Regions from separate parts of the Bacillus sp. FJAT-45066 genome, predicted to be linked through region 3. Evidence: riboswitches for the same ligand, from Rfam matches in the RefSeq annotation. Region 3 holds a riboswitch; each other region holds the start of a gene.
What was found. Region 3 has a riboswitch for cyclic di-GMP ahead of CDZ92_RS17760 (Flp family type IVb pilin). Riboswitches for the same ligand answer to the same signal wherever they lie in the genome.
Positions count from the first base shown of each region.

Region 1 (4,519 bases), 350 kb from region 3:
GCATCTTTAGAAAAAATGTACGGAATAAGAGGAGTAACAAAAAATCACCTTTTAATAAGTGAGTTAGATATTATTGTTTTGGCGATGAAGCCGAAAGATATTGAAATAGCTTTGGAAGATTTAAAACCATTCGTAAAACCACATCAATTAATATTATCTGTCATTGCTGGAGTTTCAACAGCAATGTTGGAAGAGGGATTACCTAATGGACAAGCTATTATTCGAGTAATGCCTAACACGTCAAGTACAATTGGTGAATCTGCGACAGCTATATCGCTAGGAAAAAACGCTACAGCTCAACATAGAAATATGACTGAACTGTTATTGTCCTCCATAGGGAAAGTATATGTGATAAAAGAAGAACAGATGGATATTTTCACTGGTGTTGCTGGAAGTGGTCCAGCCTACTTTTATTACTTAATGGAGCATATGGAAAAAACAGCAAAAGACGCTGGATTAGATCCAACCGTTACAAGAGAAGTAGTGGCACAGACAATATTTGGCGCTGCGAAAATGATTATGGATGGAAATGAGACCCCTTCACAATTACGTAAAAACGTGACATCTCCAAATGGAACAACGGCAGCAGGTTTATCTGCCCTGCGCAAAAATGGTGGAGGCAGTGCCATTTCAGCTGCCATAAAAAGTGCGACCCATCGTTCAAAAGAGCTTTGTGAAGAAAAAAATTCAAAAGAACTAATTTATAATTGAGTTACGTTTGATGTAGTAGTCATATATTATAAAAGGCACTCAATTAGTAAGGTAATTTCATAAAAAAAGGCTAGCAATCGCTATTTGTGATTTGCTAGCCTTTTGTGTCGTTCATGAATACTTTCTAACACTTTAAACGTAAATAGTAATATTTGATATAATAGCAGTACTAGTACTTACGCATTATAAAAGTAAGAGTAACAAACTGAAGAAATTGGAGTTGTCTTTCGTGGAAAAGTATTTACGAGAAAAACAAGAAGAAATGCTACAACTAATAGAAAAGTTAGTGAATATAGATAGTGGCACACATTTCAAAACAGGTGTAGACAAAGTAGGTAGAATTTTAAAAAAGCAATACGAGCAACTTGGCTTTGTTGTTACTGTAAAAGAAGAAGAGAAGTTTGGAAACAACCTTATCATTAAACATAAAGACGCAGTAGATCCGAAAATTATATTAGTAGCACATATGGATACCGTTTTTCCAGAAGGGACAGTAGCAAAACGACCTTTTCGATTAGAAGGGGATATAGCATATGGTCCTGGTGTTGTTGACATGAAGTCTAGTCTTGTTGAAATGTTGTATGCTATTAGAGGCTTACAATATGAAAATCAAGACTGCTACAAAAACATTCAAATAATATTAAACAGTGATGAAGAAGTAGGATCGCCGAAATCTAAAAAGTTAATTGAAGAAGAAGCTGTTGGAAAAGAATATGCCCTTATTATGGAGCCCGCGAGGAAAGACGGTTCCCTTGTTTCGTCTAGACGAGGTGGTGGTAGGTACAAAATTATCGTGAAAGGGAAATCTGCTCACGCAGGAATCGAACCACAAAAAGGTCGCAGTGCAATTGAAGAACTAGCGTACAAAGTCATTCAACTAAATGGTTTAACAGATTATAAAAAAGGGATAAGTGTTAATGTTGGACTAATTGAAGGTGGTTCATCTGTAAATACGATACCACCCATGGCAGTTGCACATGTTGATATTCGTATTTCTGAGATAGAACAAGCGGAATACGTAGAACAAAAGATAAAAGAAATCTGTTCGATGAATGATGTGTCTGGTACCGAGATAACGTACAAAGGGGCAATTAATCGCCCGCCACTTGAAAAAAACGAACAAAATGAACAACTCTTTGATATTATTCAAGGTGTTGGAAAAGAGATAGGCCTCCAGTTTAAAGATACAGCAACAGGAGGAGGTTCAGATGCAGCATTTACCTCAGCAACTGGGGTCCCAACAATAGATGGATTAGGTCCTGTTGGAGGAAATGCACATAGTGAGAATGAATATGTAGAAATAAAAACACTTCCTGAACGTACTCTTTTATTAGCCAAAACAATAGAACGATTATCTGAGTGAGTTTCATATATGAAATTAATTCTATCTAACTAATTTTTTACCACTGCTTGTAACCGATGTCCCAACATGGAATAGGAGACAAGCTTTATTAAAATTTAGTTTTCAACATGAATAGTTCATTAAAGTAAAACGAAAAATGAGACATATCGTGTATAATTTAGGACATTTCGCTTTGATATTAGGACATATTAAGAACCGTTATAGAATATGCTTTTCACCTAGCGTATAGTTAAGTTAATAGGAAAATAGTTGCAGTGTGATCCTTACCTTGGATAATAGCAAACTTACTGAAAAGTAAGGACGCAAAGCTACGGATCTAAAGCTTTAAGCAAAGATGGCCGAGTTACCGAAAAGGTTGGAACTGAAATGAAAAGGTATTTTACCTTCATTATCAGCGCCTACCAATCTAGTGGTAGGCGTTTTTTACTAATCTATTAAATATAACCCTAAAAAGTATGCGACAAAAAGAACTTATAGGAGACTTTCTCTTATAAGGGAGGGAACATATTGAAACGGCTCATCGATAAAGTTATAAATAGAAATCGAACCATTGAACTTACAAAAGCCCCAAATAATCCATTCTCACAAAAAGAGCTAACATATAATGAATATTCTTTTATTACTAAAAGAGGCTTTATTGTACGGAAAATAGCCCAATATTTAGATTTTAATGGAGAAGTTAGCAATTACCTATACAATCTTTCCTTAAACAAGCCGATGTTACAAATTAATGAATCTAGTGATGGATTAGAGCAAATTATTCATTTAAGCGAGCAACTTCTAACTTGGAACGAATCAAGAGAAGATATTCCTGCTGAAATAAAAGAATTAAACGTAAATAATGATATGAAAAACGCTCTTTTAAAAGTATATCATGTTCATAAAGATGATTTATTCTTACATTCTGAAAACGAATTCAAGAGTCCGACAAGTGATGCTCAAGCTAGTGAGTGGCAAATCTATCGAGAAGTAATTTACGCTGCAACACAAGGTAAGTTTTTATTAATTGATAAAGAAGAAATATCCAATTATAAAACAGACGATATCCTTTGTACGAAAGTAATAAAGGAACGTGCAGACATTCCTGCTAGTAGAGCGATTACGAAAGAAGCTCTAGATATGCGCGGGTATACTGGTCCGAAAACTATGGGGTTATTGTTAGTTCTTTCTGAAGCAATTACAAACGTCATTAAACATGCTGAGCATGGAAAGATGACGTTAATGGAATGTATGAATAGCAATGAACTAAGAATAATGGTAGAAGACATAGGTCCCGGTTTTCCGTTAAAAGAGCTACCGAAAAACACATTGTTAGCAGGTTATTCTACAAAAAAATCTCTAGGTCAAGGATTTACACTAATGATGAAAATGGCTAAAAGTGTAGCTTTATATACTTCCCCAACTGGTTCAACTCTTATCATTATTTTTGATAACTGTAATGTGAAAGCAGGGGATGAACCTAAAGCTTACTCGGAAGGAGTGAGCATGAAATGAATAGAAAATCATTACAAAAACGTATATGTAAACAGCTTAAAATTGTAATGTTTTTTCTTATTGTAATTTCAATTACTATCCATTTTTATTTTCCTAAGTTTTTAATTATATTTTCTATTATCTCTATCGTAATCATATTTTACATTACTAATTTTATTAATAAACAACTGTATGAAAATATAAATGTAATAAAAGAACAAGTTATTGAGTTAGATGGTGGAGAATTAATTCCTAGTAACATATATGACGGTGAAACAGAACTGAAAGAGATTTCAGAAGGAATTGGTAGAATTACTAAAAAAAGTGAGGAATTTATAGCTGTTACACAAAAACAAGCAATAAAAACTCAATGGTTATCTTTATCTCTAGAAGCAGATTCTTCTCACTCTGTTGAGAAAATGTATGAACTATCTACCGTTGATACAATGAAAAATCGCGAACAACTTCTTGAGCTTTCTGAGCTACTTGATGAAATAACTACTTATTTTTATGACAGTGATAATGAACTAAATAGTAACGCTATTATCGATAAGATAGAAAAAATTAGAGAAATTACTCAAAATCGTGCTTCTGCAACAACAGAAATAACGATTACGCTTTCTGATTTATTAAAGTCACTTCAACAACAATCGAGTGAATTATCTGATATTTCAATAAATCTCTTTAAACAAATAGAACAATTTAAAAAGTAAGGGAGGGCAACGTATGGGATTAACAATTAAGAAAGAAGTAGAAGGAAGTATGGTAACTTTCTATTTAAACGGAGTATTGGATATTACCACTAGTAATGCTATGGATCAATATTTACAAGATACAACTGAAATAGATACGTTAGTATTCGATCTAACAGAAATTGAATTTATAGACTCTACAGGAATTGGGTTAATTATTAATACGGTCTATGTTTCTCAAGAAAAGCATTTTAAGGTAAGACTTCAAGGTGTGGATGAG
Region 1 is NZ_NISQ01000001.1:3,881,808-3,886,326, forward strand. Features, by position in the region: gene proC (pyrroline-5-carboxylate reductase) at 1-711, shown strand, start outside; gene CDZ92_RS19410 (M20 family metallopeptidase) at 941-2,074, shown strand; cyclic di-GMP riboswitch class I at 2,342-2,425, shown strand; gene CDZ92_RS19415 (ATP-binding protein) at 2,582-3,568, shown strand; gene CDZ92_RS19420 (hypothetical protein) at 3,565-4,260, shown strand; gene CDZ92_RS19425 (STAS domain-containing protein) at 4,274-4,519, shown strand, end outside.
Region 1: another riboswitch for cyclic di-GMP. It lies ahead of CDZ92_RS19415 (ATP-binding protein); the one in region 3 lies ahead of CDZ92_RS17760 (Flp family type IVb pilin).

Region 2 (4,519 bases), 620 kb from region 3:
GAACTATGGGTAAGGCGCAAAATAAATGGTTTGGAATCCTTCGTTACTTCAAAAACATAGTTTTCAAAATCGCCTAATTTCTTTGCCTCCGTACTATCTGCACCGTACTTACCGGCAGCTTTTTTTAATATGTCATCATTAAACAACTGTTCAACCCATTTTTCCATATGGACGCACCTCTTTAAAGAAGATAATTACCTCGTCTTATTTCGTTATACTATTTTCTATTTCCTGCATCTAATTGGAGCTAATTATAGTGATGAAGAAAATAAATAATTCATACATTGAAACGTGGAAACTTTTTACACTAGTGAATCGTATATAAAAATGTAAAACCAAAAATAAAGGGGTGTTTTTAATGGAAACGTTCGGGAGAGGTTGTCTTTATATCGTTATTGGTTTTTTTGCCCTATTTCTACTAGCACTGGTGACACAGAGTCATATTAATATTCCATTCTTTATTGCAATTCCGCTTATCATTCTAGCTTTCTGGATGGCTAAAAAGAAAACAGATGAAAAAAGTAACGAAGAATAAAGAAAAGCCTATTGTTAGTGTTCATAGAGCTTAACAATAGGCTTCATTGGTTTTTTTATATTTTCTTTACGAATTCGGACTTTAACTTCATTGCACCAAGACCGTCAATTTTACAATCAATATCATGGTCGCCATCCACTAGTTTTATATTTTTTACTCTTGTACCCATTTTCACAACTAAGGAGCTACCTTTCACTTTTAAATCTTTAATAACAGTTACTGTATCGCCATCATTCAAGACGTTTCCATTCGAATCTTTTATTACGTTCTCTTCTATCATTTCTGATTCGGATTCTACAGACCACTCATGAGCACATTCTGGGCAAACATAAAGCATTGCATCTTCGTATGTATATTCTGAACTGCATTTTGGACAGTTTGGTATAGTTGCCATTACTTTTTCCTCACTTTCCTAACATTCCATACTCATTTTACCACAAGAAAAATGAAGAGTATGGCCATAACCCATACCCTTCTACTTATAATTTACTTATAATCATTCATTGTAAGTTTTTATATTATTTCTTCCTGCTTCTTTTGCCTCATACAATGCTTTATCTGCTCTTCTCATTAAATCCTGCGAACTATCTCCATGGTACGGATAATAGGCAACTCCAATACTAGATGTCGTATTAAATTCATGACCTTCAATATTCCAAGGTGTTTGCAAAGAAGCTAGAATCCTTTCAGCAATCATAATCGCATCTTGCTCTTCTTTTATTTCTGATAACAAGATGATAAACTCATCTCCACCTTGTCGAGCTAGCGTGTCACTTTCTCTTAAACTATGTTGTACTCTTTTAGCAAACTGTACGAGCAATTCATCGCCAATATCATGCCCAAGTGAATCGTTAATTTGCTTAAATTTGTCCATATCCATATAGAGAAGAGCAAATTTACGATGATATCTTTCTGCATCTTTTATATTTTGATCTAGCCTTTCTTGGAAAAGTCTTCGATTCGGTATACCTGTAAGTGGGTCATGGTAGGCCATTTCAGCTAACTTTGCTTCATACATTTTTCGCTCTGTTACATTTCTTGATATAACTTGAATATGCAAAAGGTTGCCTTCTTCATCTAATACCGGCTTACCATATGCTTCTACCCAAACATCTTGACCGTTTGCATGTTTAAAGCGAAACTCAGCAACTCGGTTTTCTTTTAACATGACCGCTTCTCCAAACTTCTTAGTAACACCTTCAAAGTCTTCCTGGTGTATTAAATGAAAGGGATCCTTTCCTACTAAGTCTCGTGGGTGAAACCCTAATACTAACTTGTATGAAGGAGAAACATATTGATACACTCTATCAGGACCTATAATAGACACTAGATCTGTCATATTTTCCGCAATTAATCGATACTTTGCTTCACTTTCTTTTAGTTGGTTTTCTGTTTTCTTTAAATCTGTTAAATCTTTTGCAATACCATACACCCCAATAATTTCACCGTTTACAATAATAGGTACATTCGTTACATTTAACGGAATGATTCGCCCTGATTTATGATAGATTCTACACTCGTAGCTCTGAGGCACACCATTCGCCGCTTTTTTAAACTGTTCATTTGTATAGTCTAAACATTGAGGGAGAACCATTTGTCCGTAATGTTTCCCGTATGCTTCTTGTATTTGATAACCTGTAATTTTCTCAAACATTGGATTAGCGCTTAAAAAGTTGCCATCCTTTTCCATTGTAAAGACTGCATTATAATTGTATTCATATAACGATTGATAACGCTGTTTACTTATTTGTAAAGCTTCCTCTACTTGCTTTTCGCCTGATATATCATTACGAATCGAAACATATTGATATGGTTTTCCTTCACTATTTAGAAACGGTACAATGGTTGTATATACCCAATAAATGCTACCATCTTTCGCTCGGTTCTGAATTTTCCCGTGCCATGTCTTCCCTATTGCAATCGTTTGCCACATTTCTTTAAAAAACTTTTTTGGATGGTACCCTGAATTTACTATTCGATGGTCTTTGCCTAGTAATTCTTCTTCACTATACTTTGAGATTTCACAAAACTGTTTATTCACAAACGTTATAACACCTTTATGGTCTGTTATAGCAATAATGGACGACTCATCTAGTGCTCTCGTAACATCTTCTAGTTCCTTTTTTGAGGACTTCAATGCTATCTCGCTAATATTCAATTTTTGATCAGATTTCTTTTTTTCTTTCATAGAAATTTTAGACACAAGTATAAATAAGAACACTGCTGTTACTAAAACATACAGTACTTTTTTAATGAATAATATCATGGAACCTAATCTAGGGTCTGTTATAAAATTTTCAATTAAATAGTCTGATAGAAAGATCCAAATAACTCCTGCAATAACATATAGCAGAGTGATTTGTAATGGGGTTTTATAGTGAATATAGCAATTTATTATACTTTCCTTTTTCATTAACTTTTCTCCTTTGGTAGCCCAGCCGTCATAGCATTACACCTTAGACCTGTGGCTTTGCGTCCTTATTTTTCAACAAGTATGCCTTTTTCAAATGACGTACATATTGTTTTAAATGTATCATTTTACTACAATTTGCGACAGTACCTAATTTTTACAATCCCCTAAAACATTTCAATCTAAAAGCACACAAAAAGACGAAACCTATTTAAGTACTACTAGATTTGCGACTATAGAATATCAAAACAAAGATTTTAACTGAATATATTTTCCTATATAACACAAGTAAATACTATCACACTTGATTCTCATTTTATAGTTCTATACTCCTATATTTTGTTATTTATTGATTTTTCTAAGCATAAAAAAGACGAAAGCAAGGAATGTTTATCCTTACTTTCGCCTATCCATAATTTATTATTATTCTACTGTTACTGATTTTGCAAGGTTACGTGGTTTGTCTACGTCACAGTCTCTGTGAAGAGCTGCGTAGTAAGCGATAAGTTGTAATGGGATTACAGATACTAAAGGAGATAATAAGTCGTAAACTTTTGGTACAACAAAGCTATCTTCTTCTGTTTCTAAACCTTTCATGGAGATGATGCAAGGATTAGCTCCACGTGCTACAACTTCTTTAACGTTTCCACGAATGCTTAAGTCTACATGCTCCTGCGTAGAAATAGCAATAACAGGCGTACCTTCTTCAATTAACGCGATTGTACCGTGTTTTAACTCTCCACCAGCGAAACCTTCCGCTTGGATGTATGAGATTTCTTTTAACTTAAGTGCACCTTCTAAACCTACATAGAAGTCTACTGTGCGTCCGATAAAGAAACAGTTTCTTGTTGTAGATAAGAATTTGCGAGCGATATCTTCTACTTCTTCTTTCATGTTACATAGTACTTCCATTGCATTGGCAACGATGCCTAGCTCTTGAACTAAATCAAAGTCTAGCTCCATACCTTTTGTTTCTGCCGTCACTGTAGCTAAAATAGCTAACACACCTAATTGAGCTGTATATGCTTTTGTTGACGCAACAGCAATCTCAGGGCCAGCATGTAATAATAACGTGTAGTCCGCTTCACGAGATAGTGTAGATCCAGGAACGTTTGTAATGGTTAATGCTTTGTAGCCTAATTCTTTCACTTGTACTAATACTGCACGGCTATCTGCTGTTTCTCCAGACTGAGAAATAAAGATAAATAACGGACGTTCAGAAAGGATTGGCATATTGTAGTTGAATTCACTTGCTACGTGTACTTCAACTGGTACTTTTGCAAGTTGTTCAATCATTTGTTTTCCAACAAGACCTGCGTGGTAGCTAGTACCTGCAGCAATAATATATAAACGATCAGCTTCGTTGATAGCACCGATGATTTTTTCATCGATTGCTAATTTGCCATTTTCACTTTGATATTTTTGGATAAGCTTACGCATTACTAATGGCTGCTCATCAATTTCTTTTAACATGTAATGTGGGTATGTGCCTTTTTCAATGTCGCTAGCATCTAACTCCGCTGTGTAAGGAGCACGCTCAACGATTTCACCATTTAATTTTTTAATCGTTACCG
Region 2 is NZ_NISQ01000001.1:2,909,050-2,913,568, forward strand. Features, by position in the region: gene CDZ92_RS14640 (phosphotransferase enzyme family protein) at 1-167, opposite strand, end outside; gene CDZ92_RS20095 (hypothetical protein) at 359-535, shown strand; gene CDZ92_RS14645 (zinc ribbon domain-containing protein YjdM) at 591-929, opposite strand; gene CDZ92_RS19705 (sensor domain-containing protein) at 1,032-2,948, opposite strand; cyclic di-GMP riboswitch class I at 2,961-3,044, opposite strand; gene glmS (glutamine--fructose-6-phosphate transaminase (isomerizing)) at 3,369-4,519, opposite strand, start outside.
Region 2: another riboswitch for cyclic di-GMP. It lies ahead of CDZ92_RS19705 (sensor domain-containing protein); the one in region 3 lies ahead of CDZ92_RS17760 (Flp family type IVb pilin).

Region 3 (4,519 bases):
GCTCAATGACAGGAATAAGTACTACTCTCGCGCAATCGGGTAAATAATTCTCATACGTTGCTTGTGGACATTTATTAATGCGTGATTCCACGGCTCTAACAGTAGGATTCGCCATTCTACCAGTTTCCGTATTCAATACGTCATTTACATTTAATTCGTGTTGATACCCATAGGTTAAATCTGTTTCGTACAACCTTGCTCCTGTACCAGTTAAAGCAAGAGCTCCGAAGTTCCCGCTTGCCGACTCACTTACTTTTAACACTTGATGTGTTCCGAAACTTAAGTTTTGGTCTTTAGAAATCCCTAAAGGAATCGCACCTTTTCCTGATGTTAACGCATGTAATGTCACTTTTGCAGAAGCAACAATGTCTGGGCCAGTAACGCCAAATAAAGTGGCGAAGTAAAAAGTCCCTACAGTAGAACCAGTAACCTCTAGCACCGTATTTAACTCGTTCGTGCTAGTGTGGAAGTTAGATGGATCTCCTCCATTCAACGTAATTGTTTTGGCGACGGCCGTTCTAGCCCTATCAAAGCTATCAGGCAACTCTTGCGCACCAGCTAGTACCGCGGCATCAACCATTTTTTGCAAACGGTTTTTTTCCAAATAAATAGAACCCATATCTACTACTAATCCGACACAGCCGAGTAGAATCGTCATAAAGAGAGCGACTAATACGATAACGGCGCCATCTTCTTGCTTCCAAATTTTCTTCATAATCATTCCACCCTCATGACGGTTTTGGAGCGAACGTAGAGAGGATCACCTAGAGTTGCTTTGAAAGCAGGGAATAGAAAGGACACAGGATAAGTTGCTTCGACGGTTACATATGTCCCGCGCGTTCGTTGTTGTGCTTGCGTTGGAGAAATAGTGATGGAGATGTTATTCGATTGTAAGGAAGGAGCGGAATCTTTAAATCGTATTTGAATCTGCTCATTCGTTCCCCCAACACTAGCCATCCGAGCGGCTTCCCTTCCAGCATGTTCCATTGTCAAGTAAGCATGAAAAATACGTCCAAAGTCTACAATACCGAATAATAATATTAGTAAGACGGTTAAGGAGATGGCGAGTTCGACCGTTGCTTGTCCTTTTTCATTCTTGATCATAAGTAGCTCACTCCCGCATAGCAAACGGTCCCGAGAAAAATGGCCACACCATACGGAAACGCCTTGTGAAACTCGTCCTTGCTCACCCCGTCAAGCGTTCCTAATTTTGCAAAGAAAAAAATACGCTTTAATGTACTGCCTAATTCTTTTTTTCTCATTAGGAGGAAAAAGGCGATTAGACCGCCTAACAGTGCTATATATAGAAAGGAATAAAAAGTAAATATTGCGCCTTGAAGCGCCCCGACCGCCATTAGGAGTTTCACATCTCCTGCAGCCATCCCGCCTAATGCGTAAGGAATGACGAGAAGCGCAAATCCAGTTAGAATGCCTAGAATACTAAATGTAAAACCGTCGAGACCATTTGTAATGGTGTTCAGTACAAGTCCTAAAAGCATTGCCGGAAATGTCACGATGTTTAATATTTTTCGGTTTTTTACATCTGTATATAGAGAAATCGTCAAGGCGATTAGTAAGATGATCATTGTCATGTCGTTCACCTCAAATTAGAAAAACCCCCACTTTCATGTGAAAAATGGCTGAAAGTAAGGGGTTTGGTTTTCTGAATAAAAACATATTATCTTGCTATATTAAGATGCTGGTGTGCTTGGGAATTTGCCCTTAATAGTTTCAAAGAATGCTTTAAGTTCATCACCTAAAAATACTAATGCCCCTACAGCAGCTAATGCTACAAGTCCTAAAATTAACCCGTACTCTGTCATACCTTGACCTTCTTCTTCTTTGAAGAAACGTTTGATTTGGTTCGTCATCATAAATCCATCCTCTCTAAAATTGTTATAATTTGGAAGTTATTGCTATAAAAAAATACTACTCCCGAAGAATAGTATGTAAAGTTCCTACTATTTTCGGCAACTGGCTGGCATCTCGACTTTCGTCGTATTAGCCCCTTTAGCTTTGCGTCCTAGCGTTTCCACTAGTTTGCCTTTTTCAATTTTTGTCACACATAACGTTTACTTGTTTAGTAGACTTAAAATGTTATTATGTGTAATTTCATAGTACTATGAGCTTGTCTGAACTACTATAGGCGCATGTGTCGAATTTTGTCGTGGATATTTTGGACTATAAAACGATTCTCTAGAGTTATTTGTTTTATGGGGGTCAATTTGCTAGGTTTTTACTACTATCTTCAATAGTCATATAGTATGTAATAGTAGAATTAACAGGAATGATAGATTAAAATGAATGATAAAATCTACTAAAAAGGTTGATGGAACATGTTTAAAATAAAAGATTTAGATGGAGTGGAAAGAGAAATTCCAATTACAATACTTCCTTATAATACTTTTCTAAAAAGATTAAAAGGGTTGATGTTTAGATTAAAGCCTATACGTGAAGAAGGTATTTTACTGAAGCCATGTAATTCTATTCACATGTTCTTTATGTTTTTTGCGATAGATGTTGTATTTGTAAATGAAGAGAACGAGATTGTCTATCTGAAAGAGCACGTTAAACCGTGGACAGTAGTTTGGCCCGTTAAAGGTGCTGTCGCAGCAATCGAACTACCAAATGGCACCATCTCTAACTACTCCATAAAAACAGGCGCAACGATAAAAATGTGAAATCGGGACGGGGTTCAATTCTCATGTTGAATGAAAAGTGAACCCCGTCCCGATTGTCCTCTAGTTGGAGAAAAATAATCGAACCGAATTGTTAGTTTGCCCCGAAAAGACTTACTTTTGGGGAATTTTTTTATGGAGGTGTTCTGCAAATTTAGTTCTTTTTTAGGTTTATGGATGAAGTATTTCGGTTCTATCGGCGAAAATGAGCAGTTAATCGGCGAAAATCAGGAATCTATCGGCGAAAATGGAGGATTAATCGGCGAAAACTAGAATCCAATCGGCGACAAGAATTTTATATCGGCGAAAATCGTAGGTTATCGGCGAAATGCAAAGTGTATCAGCGGTAATAAGCCCCAGGACCATTAAATTAATGTATCGAGTAAATACTTTCTATTCTTGTAATGGCCATCTTGCTTTAAGTTCATAGATCCTAATAATCTTTTAGTTACATCAGCCGACTCTATTAAAAGTAACTCGCGAGCTTCCCTATTCGTTATCTTATTTCCAAATAAATAGTAATAGTCTTTTAATGCCTCACTATGAGCCATTTTATCCGTCACCTTACATTTAGGACAAAACCATCCTTTTTGCTTTTTGATCATAGGCAAATGCGAGCAACAAGGACAAAACACTCCCATCGTTAAATCATTCTTCGTCATATTATAATTTTCTAAAATGGATTTTCTTAAAGGTGTGTGTTTTTTCAAAAGGAATTTATTTAAGGATTTAGCACTTTTATAGGAAAGGATATCCTCTTGGTACATGGAGAGTAGTTTTGATAGCTTTGTTGGAAGATAATGCGCGTGAATGACTTTCTCATAGAAACTTCGGTGAGTGTCGTTGGTTTCAATTTTAGTAGAAGAGTTAGCTACTACCACTAACGGAATGATTGGAATATCAGGAAGTTTGTTTTCGATTAACCATTTCCTTAGGCGGTATGCTTGCAGATCCACTTGAATGATGGGACACTGGTATGTTACTTCTGTATCATTATAAGTTTGAATGAGCTGATGTCCTTTTGTATCCAAAAACAACTTGCCTTTCATCGTTTTGACTTCTAAAATAGCGAGAAATTTTAAAGTTAGTAGAAGTAGGTCAACCTGGAAATAAAACTTGTTTTCTCGTAATCGAAGGTAGTGGTAAATGTAGAAAGTGTTCTCAGGTAGCATTTGAAAGTAGTAATCAAGTGAATGTTCTCCCTTGTATCCTTTCGAATATGTTACTAAGTCTTTCTGGATAAAGGGTAGTTTAGGATATGCTGGGTTTGTTCTTCTCTCCAGTGAGGTGAGTTGGTGTACATTATAGGGAATTTCGTACGGTTTTCCTAACATAGTTTCACTCCTTTTCGTAATTTCAAAAAAAATATATAACAAACAGAGAGGAAAATCTACTAATTTAAGAGAATTTTCCGAAAAAAATTAGACGGTAGTGGAAGGATTAGGTTTAATCGGCGGAAAAAGACGGAATCTACTATGGAAACGGACACTAAAATGCATTAAATGCGTAAAAATAATGACATATTAGAAAGGGGGGCATTACTTATCGAGTGAGTCTAGTGAACCTAGTCCCTTTGTTTTTGAAAAAATGGAGCCAATCGGCGAAAAATGGCATTCTATCGGCGAAAATGAGCAGTTAATCGGCGAAAATGGAGGATTTATCGGCGAAAATAAGCAATCAATCGGCGGGCACTAAAACATTATCAGCGAACTAGTGGTTTTATCGGCGATAGCCATGCGGAATCGGCTAAAACGAAAACAAAAAAAGAGCGCCACTTCCACTTCTAAAGCAACGCCCTCATATTTTAAATATACTGCTTTAACTCTTCTAAAACTTCCTCC
Region 3 is NZ_NISQ01000001.1:3,533,137-3,537,655, forward strand. Features, by position in the region: gene CDZ92_RS17745 (TadE/TadG family type IV pilus assembly protein) at 1-715, opposite strand, end outside; gene CDZ92_RS17750 (TadE/TadG family type IV pilus assembly protein) at 718-1,104, opposite strand; gene CDZ92_RS17755 (A24 family peptidase) at 1,101-1,592, opposite strand; gene CDZ92_RS17760 (Flp family type IVb pilin) at 1,692-1,874, opposite strand; cyclic di-GMP riboswitch class I at 1,967-2,055, opposite strand; gene CDZ92_RS17765 (DUF192 domain-containing protein) at 2,337-2,681, shown strand; gene CDZ92_RS20130 (hypothetical protein) at 2,814-2,951, shown strand; gene CDZ92_RS17770 (nuclease-related domain-containing protein) at 3,044-4,012, opposite strand; gene CDZ92_RS17775 (TetR/AcrR family transcriptional regulator) at 4,483-4,519, opposite strand, start outside.

Region 4 (4,519 bases), 190 kb from region 3:
GTAACAACTCGTTCCGCGGTCTTGTGCTTCCATATCAATGGCTGAGCCTTCCGTTACGTAATGTGTAACGTCGGCAATGTGTACGCCTAGCTTGTAGTTACCGTTATCTAGCTTTGTTACTGTAACTGCGTCATCTAAGTCTTTAGCATCCGCACCGTCGATTGTGACAATCACTTGGTCACGTAAGTCGCGGCGATCTTTTATATCTTCTTCATTAATTTCATCTGGTGCAGCGTTTGCTTGATCCAATGCTTCTTTTGGAAAATCGCCAGGTAATCCGTGCTTGTGGATAACCGAAAGGATGTCCACACCTGGGTCATTTTTATGCCCAAGTATCTGGATAACTTCTCCTTCTGCACTTAAGCGCCCTTCTGGATATGTGGTTAACTTGACCACTACTTTATGTCCTTCTACCGCTCCGTTTGTTGCATTTTTCGGGATAAAGATGTCGTTTGATACTTTTTTATCATCAGGAATAACAAAACCGAAATTTTTACTTTCCGTATATGTACCTACAACTTCTTTAATTCCACGGTCAACAATTCGAATAACAGTACCTTCTTGGCGAGATTCCCCTGATGCTTGACGGTTAACTCTGACTAACACTGTGTCACCGTGCATCGCTGTGTTTAGTTCATTTGGTGGGATGAACACATCGTCCATCTCTTGGTCTTCTGGCATAACGAATGCGAAGCCTTTCGAGTGCCCGATTACCTTCCCGCGGATTAAATCCATGCGTTCTGGTACACCGTAACGGTTGCTTCGTGTTCGAACGATTAAACCGTTTTCTTCCATATAAACGAGTGCTTTTACAAATTCTTTAAATTCCTCTGAATCTTTAATACCAAATGCTTCTTCTAGTTCTTTTGTGGATAATGGCTTGTATGCTTCTTCTTTCATATGAGAAAGTAACTTATCCACATGTTGTTGAATGTTTTCTTCCATTGAATATCCCTCCTTTTATTAGAGGCTACGTTAGTTACCGCTGTTGATTGGATTGCAAGTCTCCGCTTTCCGCGGGAGTCTACGACTTGCAATCCAATCAACCGCTAGATCTTGTAATACTAATACGATATAACACAGCCTTTGTTTTAATTTGATTCAAGTCTACTTACCAATCTAGTGTTTCTAGGAAGTCGTAGATGTCTTCGTGTAGTTGTTCTTTTTCTTTGTCGAGTGTGATGACATGGCCGGATTCTTCGTACCATTTTAGTTTTTTGTTGTTGTTTTCTACTTCGTTGTAGATGATGTTGGCACTGTCTGTGTTGATCATGTTGTCGTGACGAGCTTGGACAACAAAAGTTGGTGCATATATCATATCGACATTTTCTCGAACTTCTGAAATGAGTTGTTGCAGTTCTTTAAGTGTGTTCATCGGTTGAAATGTACTTATCTCTGTTTCTATTTGTTCTTCTGATTTTCCTTCACGCTTCTTCCATTCTCTAGCGTATTCTAGCACGCCTTTATACATGACATCTTCGCTTTTTATATACATAGGTGCACACATAGGCACAATACCCTTGATAGGTACAGTGTAACCTAATTTCAAGGAAAATACGCCTCCAAGTGACAATCCAACCGCTGCAATATTTTCATGACCTTTATCTTTTAAAAATTGGTAGGCATTCAGGACATCTTGCCACCAATCTTCAGGACCTGTATGAACTAACTCCTCTGGCGGTACACCGTGACCTTTATATTGTGGAGCATGACATGTGTATCCTTTTTTCTCCAGAAAACGACCTAACATTCGCACGTCTGCAGAATTCCCCGTAAATCCGTGCAATAATAAAACCGCACGTTCGCCACCTTCAAATGTAAATGGTTCAGGTAACTTCACTTTCATGTTGAACATCCTTTCTCCTCATATTATCTATTAGTAGTATGTGTAGTTTTCTATTCATAGATAATTTGTATCCGAAAGAATATATTACCATAATCAGAGAAAATGGGCATTTATAAGGCATGCACTATTACTTATACGTATGTCCCATGAAAAAGTTCCTTGTTTTTTTCTGTCGGTAGTTTTTTGAATTTTATAAAAATAGTTAAATAGTCCTATTTATCAACTCTGTATTTTCAGACAATTTCGACATAAATCTTTGGTCTATCTTGTCAGTATAATTCTGCAATGTATATGCTTTTCACTTTTGTATAATTCATTCTAAAGAGAAACCCTGCATTTTCCAATATACTCATAGTGCTTTTTCATCAAATTTTGTTACTTTAAAATAACTTTTGTGTATCGACACATATCTGCAACATCTTAATTTTGGTTATTTTATAATGACAATGGATGTAAGACAACTACTGTAATTTTAGTCGTATGACGAACGAATCAGTCCAAGGGCAAACTTGTTGAAAAGCAAGGACGCAAAGTCGACAGATCTAACGTAGAAAAGTGCAGGGCGTTTGCTCAGCGGCGCACAAAAAGGACCGGTCTGGTAGGAGATAAAGGAAACACGAAGAGCGACGTAAGGAGTGATTCGATGTTGACTTATCGTCCGGACAGAACGGGAAGTTTGATAGCCGCTAACGCACGGAGCTAGACAGTACCGAATCTACCAAGATGGCTGGACTGCCTGAAATACCGCAAGTAAGTATTTTAGGAGGGAAAAAGTATGGGGAATGCATTACTAGAAGTAACTGAAAATTTAGACAGAGAATGGGTAGAACTAATAGGATCAGCATTAGAAATGGGGATAAGCGCAGAAGAGATTAGAGACTTCTTATTGAACTACTCTACAAATGAGTCCATTTCATAATGTCTAATTACTGCTCGAAAAACGAAACATAATTAAGAGATCGCACTTTAGTTATGTAAGCATATTTGTTCTAAATAGCTAACATTTCCTTCGTTATATGCTATAATATATGCATAATAAGGAAGGTGATACAAATGATTGGTGAACGTATTAAGAAATATCGCCAACAACGTAAATTATCTATGAGTGAATTAGCAGATCGAGCTGGTGTAGCAAAGTCTTATTTGAGCTCTATCGAGAGAAACTTGCAATCTAACCCTTCTGTGCAATTTTTAGAAAAAGTCTCTGCGGTACTAGGTGTTTCTGTTAATACATTGCTACTTGACGAAGATGCGCATGATAATGCTTCAAAGATTGATTCAGACTGGGCGACTCTTGTAAAGGAAGCAATGGAGTCTGGCGTTACGAAAGATCAATTTAAAGAGTTTCTAGAATTCAACAAATGGAAAATGAAACAAGATAATAAATAAACGCTAGTAAATGCGACTAGCGTTTTTGTTTTGAAATTTTTACTCTCTTCTCTTATACCAAGACTAAATAATAAAAGGCGTTGGACAATATATCCAACGCCTTACCTGTTATACTACTTGATCAATTTTTACAGATACTAACTTTATTCTTAAAAGCTTTTTGGAGGCCTTTCTCGGTTCTTCCTTGTGACATAGAGCTTTATGAACCTTTTGTTCGGCTAAGTTACTAGAGCAGGTTGGACAGACCCATTCTAAAAACTCACAGCTTCCATAAGACTTCCTCATGCACTTCGGACAACATTTCATATACACCTTCAGGACCTCCTAGTGTGTGTAGTGTTTTAACTAACTTACTTGTTAAAAATTATTACTTACGGTCTACTTGGTTTGCAGCGATATGAATGTCAAAATCCATTTTCGCACTTTGGTATGCATTTCCAGCTGTATCTTTAAGAGCTGTACCAAATAGGACATGTACGTACTCCGTTTGTAACATCTTTTCACCGAAGAATAATCCTTTTTCAAGAACCTTCACTGCATCTCCACTTCCATCTGTAGCTTCAGCTAATTGTTCTTGAATATAACCGTTACTCATAAGCGCCATAACAGGTTTTCCATCTGCTAGTGTTTCTTCTAGCTCACCTAGATCTTCTTCAGTTTCAATATATATGACATGCATTGTTGCACCATAAAAATCTTGGAACATTTTTTCCATTTCAAGATTTTCATCATCATTTTCTTCTAAATACTCACGGAAAGCAGAATCAATAAACCCTGCGTCTGTTACACCATTTGCTTCTTCATTAAATACAAATATTGCAGCCGAACGATATTGTGAAAAGTCAATTCCTTCTGACCCATATAATTTACCTGTAAATGTAGCATCTAAGTTAATTTTTATATCTGTACTATTATTTGCGATTGTTTTCCAACCTTCTGCAATTTGTGAACGGCTTGGCGCTAAATATCCAGAGGAATAATCGAACGTAGCTTGTCCTCCACCAGTAATCTCTACGATTGCATTGTCTACGACACCGTGTGCTTCCGTACTTCCTGTAAACCAAGAATATGTTCCAAATCCTGCACCTGCTACGATTGCTCCAGCTAACGCTGTTCCTAGCACAGCTTTTTTCACTTTAGTCATGTTTGACATTACTATTTCTCCTCTCACAACAGTTTTATTTATAAAAATGTTCGTATCGTTTTAATTAGTCAATATCGTAAAATGCGTCAATTTCATCTTGGTATAAAGCACCAAAGTCGATTTGCTTCGCATCCACTAAT
Region 4 is NZ_NISQ01000001.1:3,722,406-3,726,924, reverse strand. Features, by position in the region: gene rnr (ribonuclease R) at 1-945, opposite strand, end outside; gene CDZ92_RS18590 (alpha/beta hydrolase) at 1,112-1,846, opposite strand; cyclic di-GMP riboswitch class I at 2,339-2,420, shown strand; gene CDZ92_RS18585 (anti-repressor SinI family protein) at 2,622-2,765, shown strand; gene CDZ92_RS18580 (helix-turn-helix domain-containing protein) at 2,900-3,235, shown strand; gene CDZ92_RS18570 (hypothetical protein) at 3,603-4,388, opposite strand; gene CDZ92_RS18565 (hypothetical protein) at 4,444-4,519, opposite strand, start outside.
Region 4: another riboswitch for cyclic di-GMP. It lies ahead of CDZ92_RS18585 (anti-repressor SinI family protein); the one in region 3 lies ahead of CDZ92_RS17760 (Flp family type IVb pilin).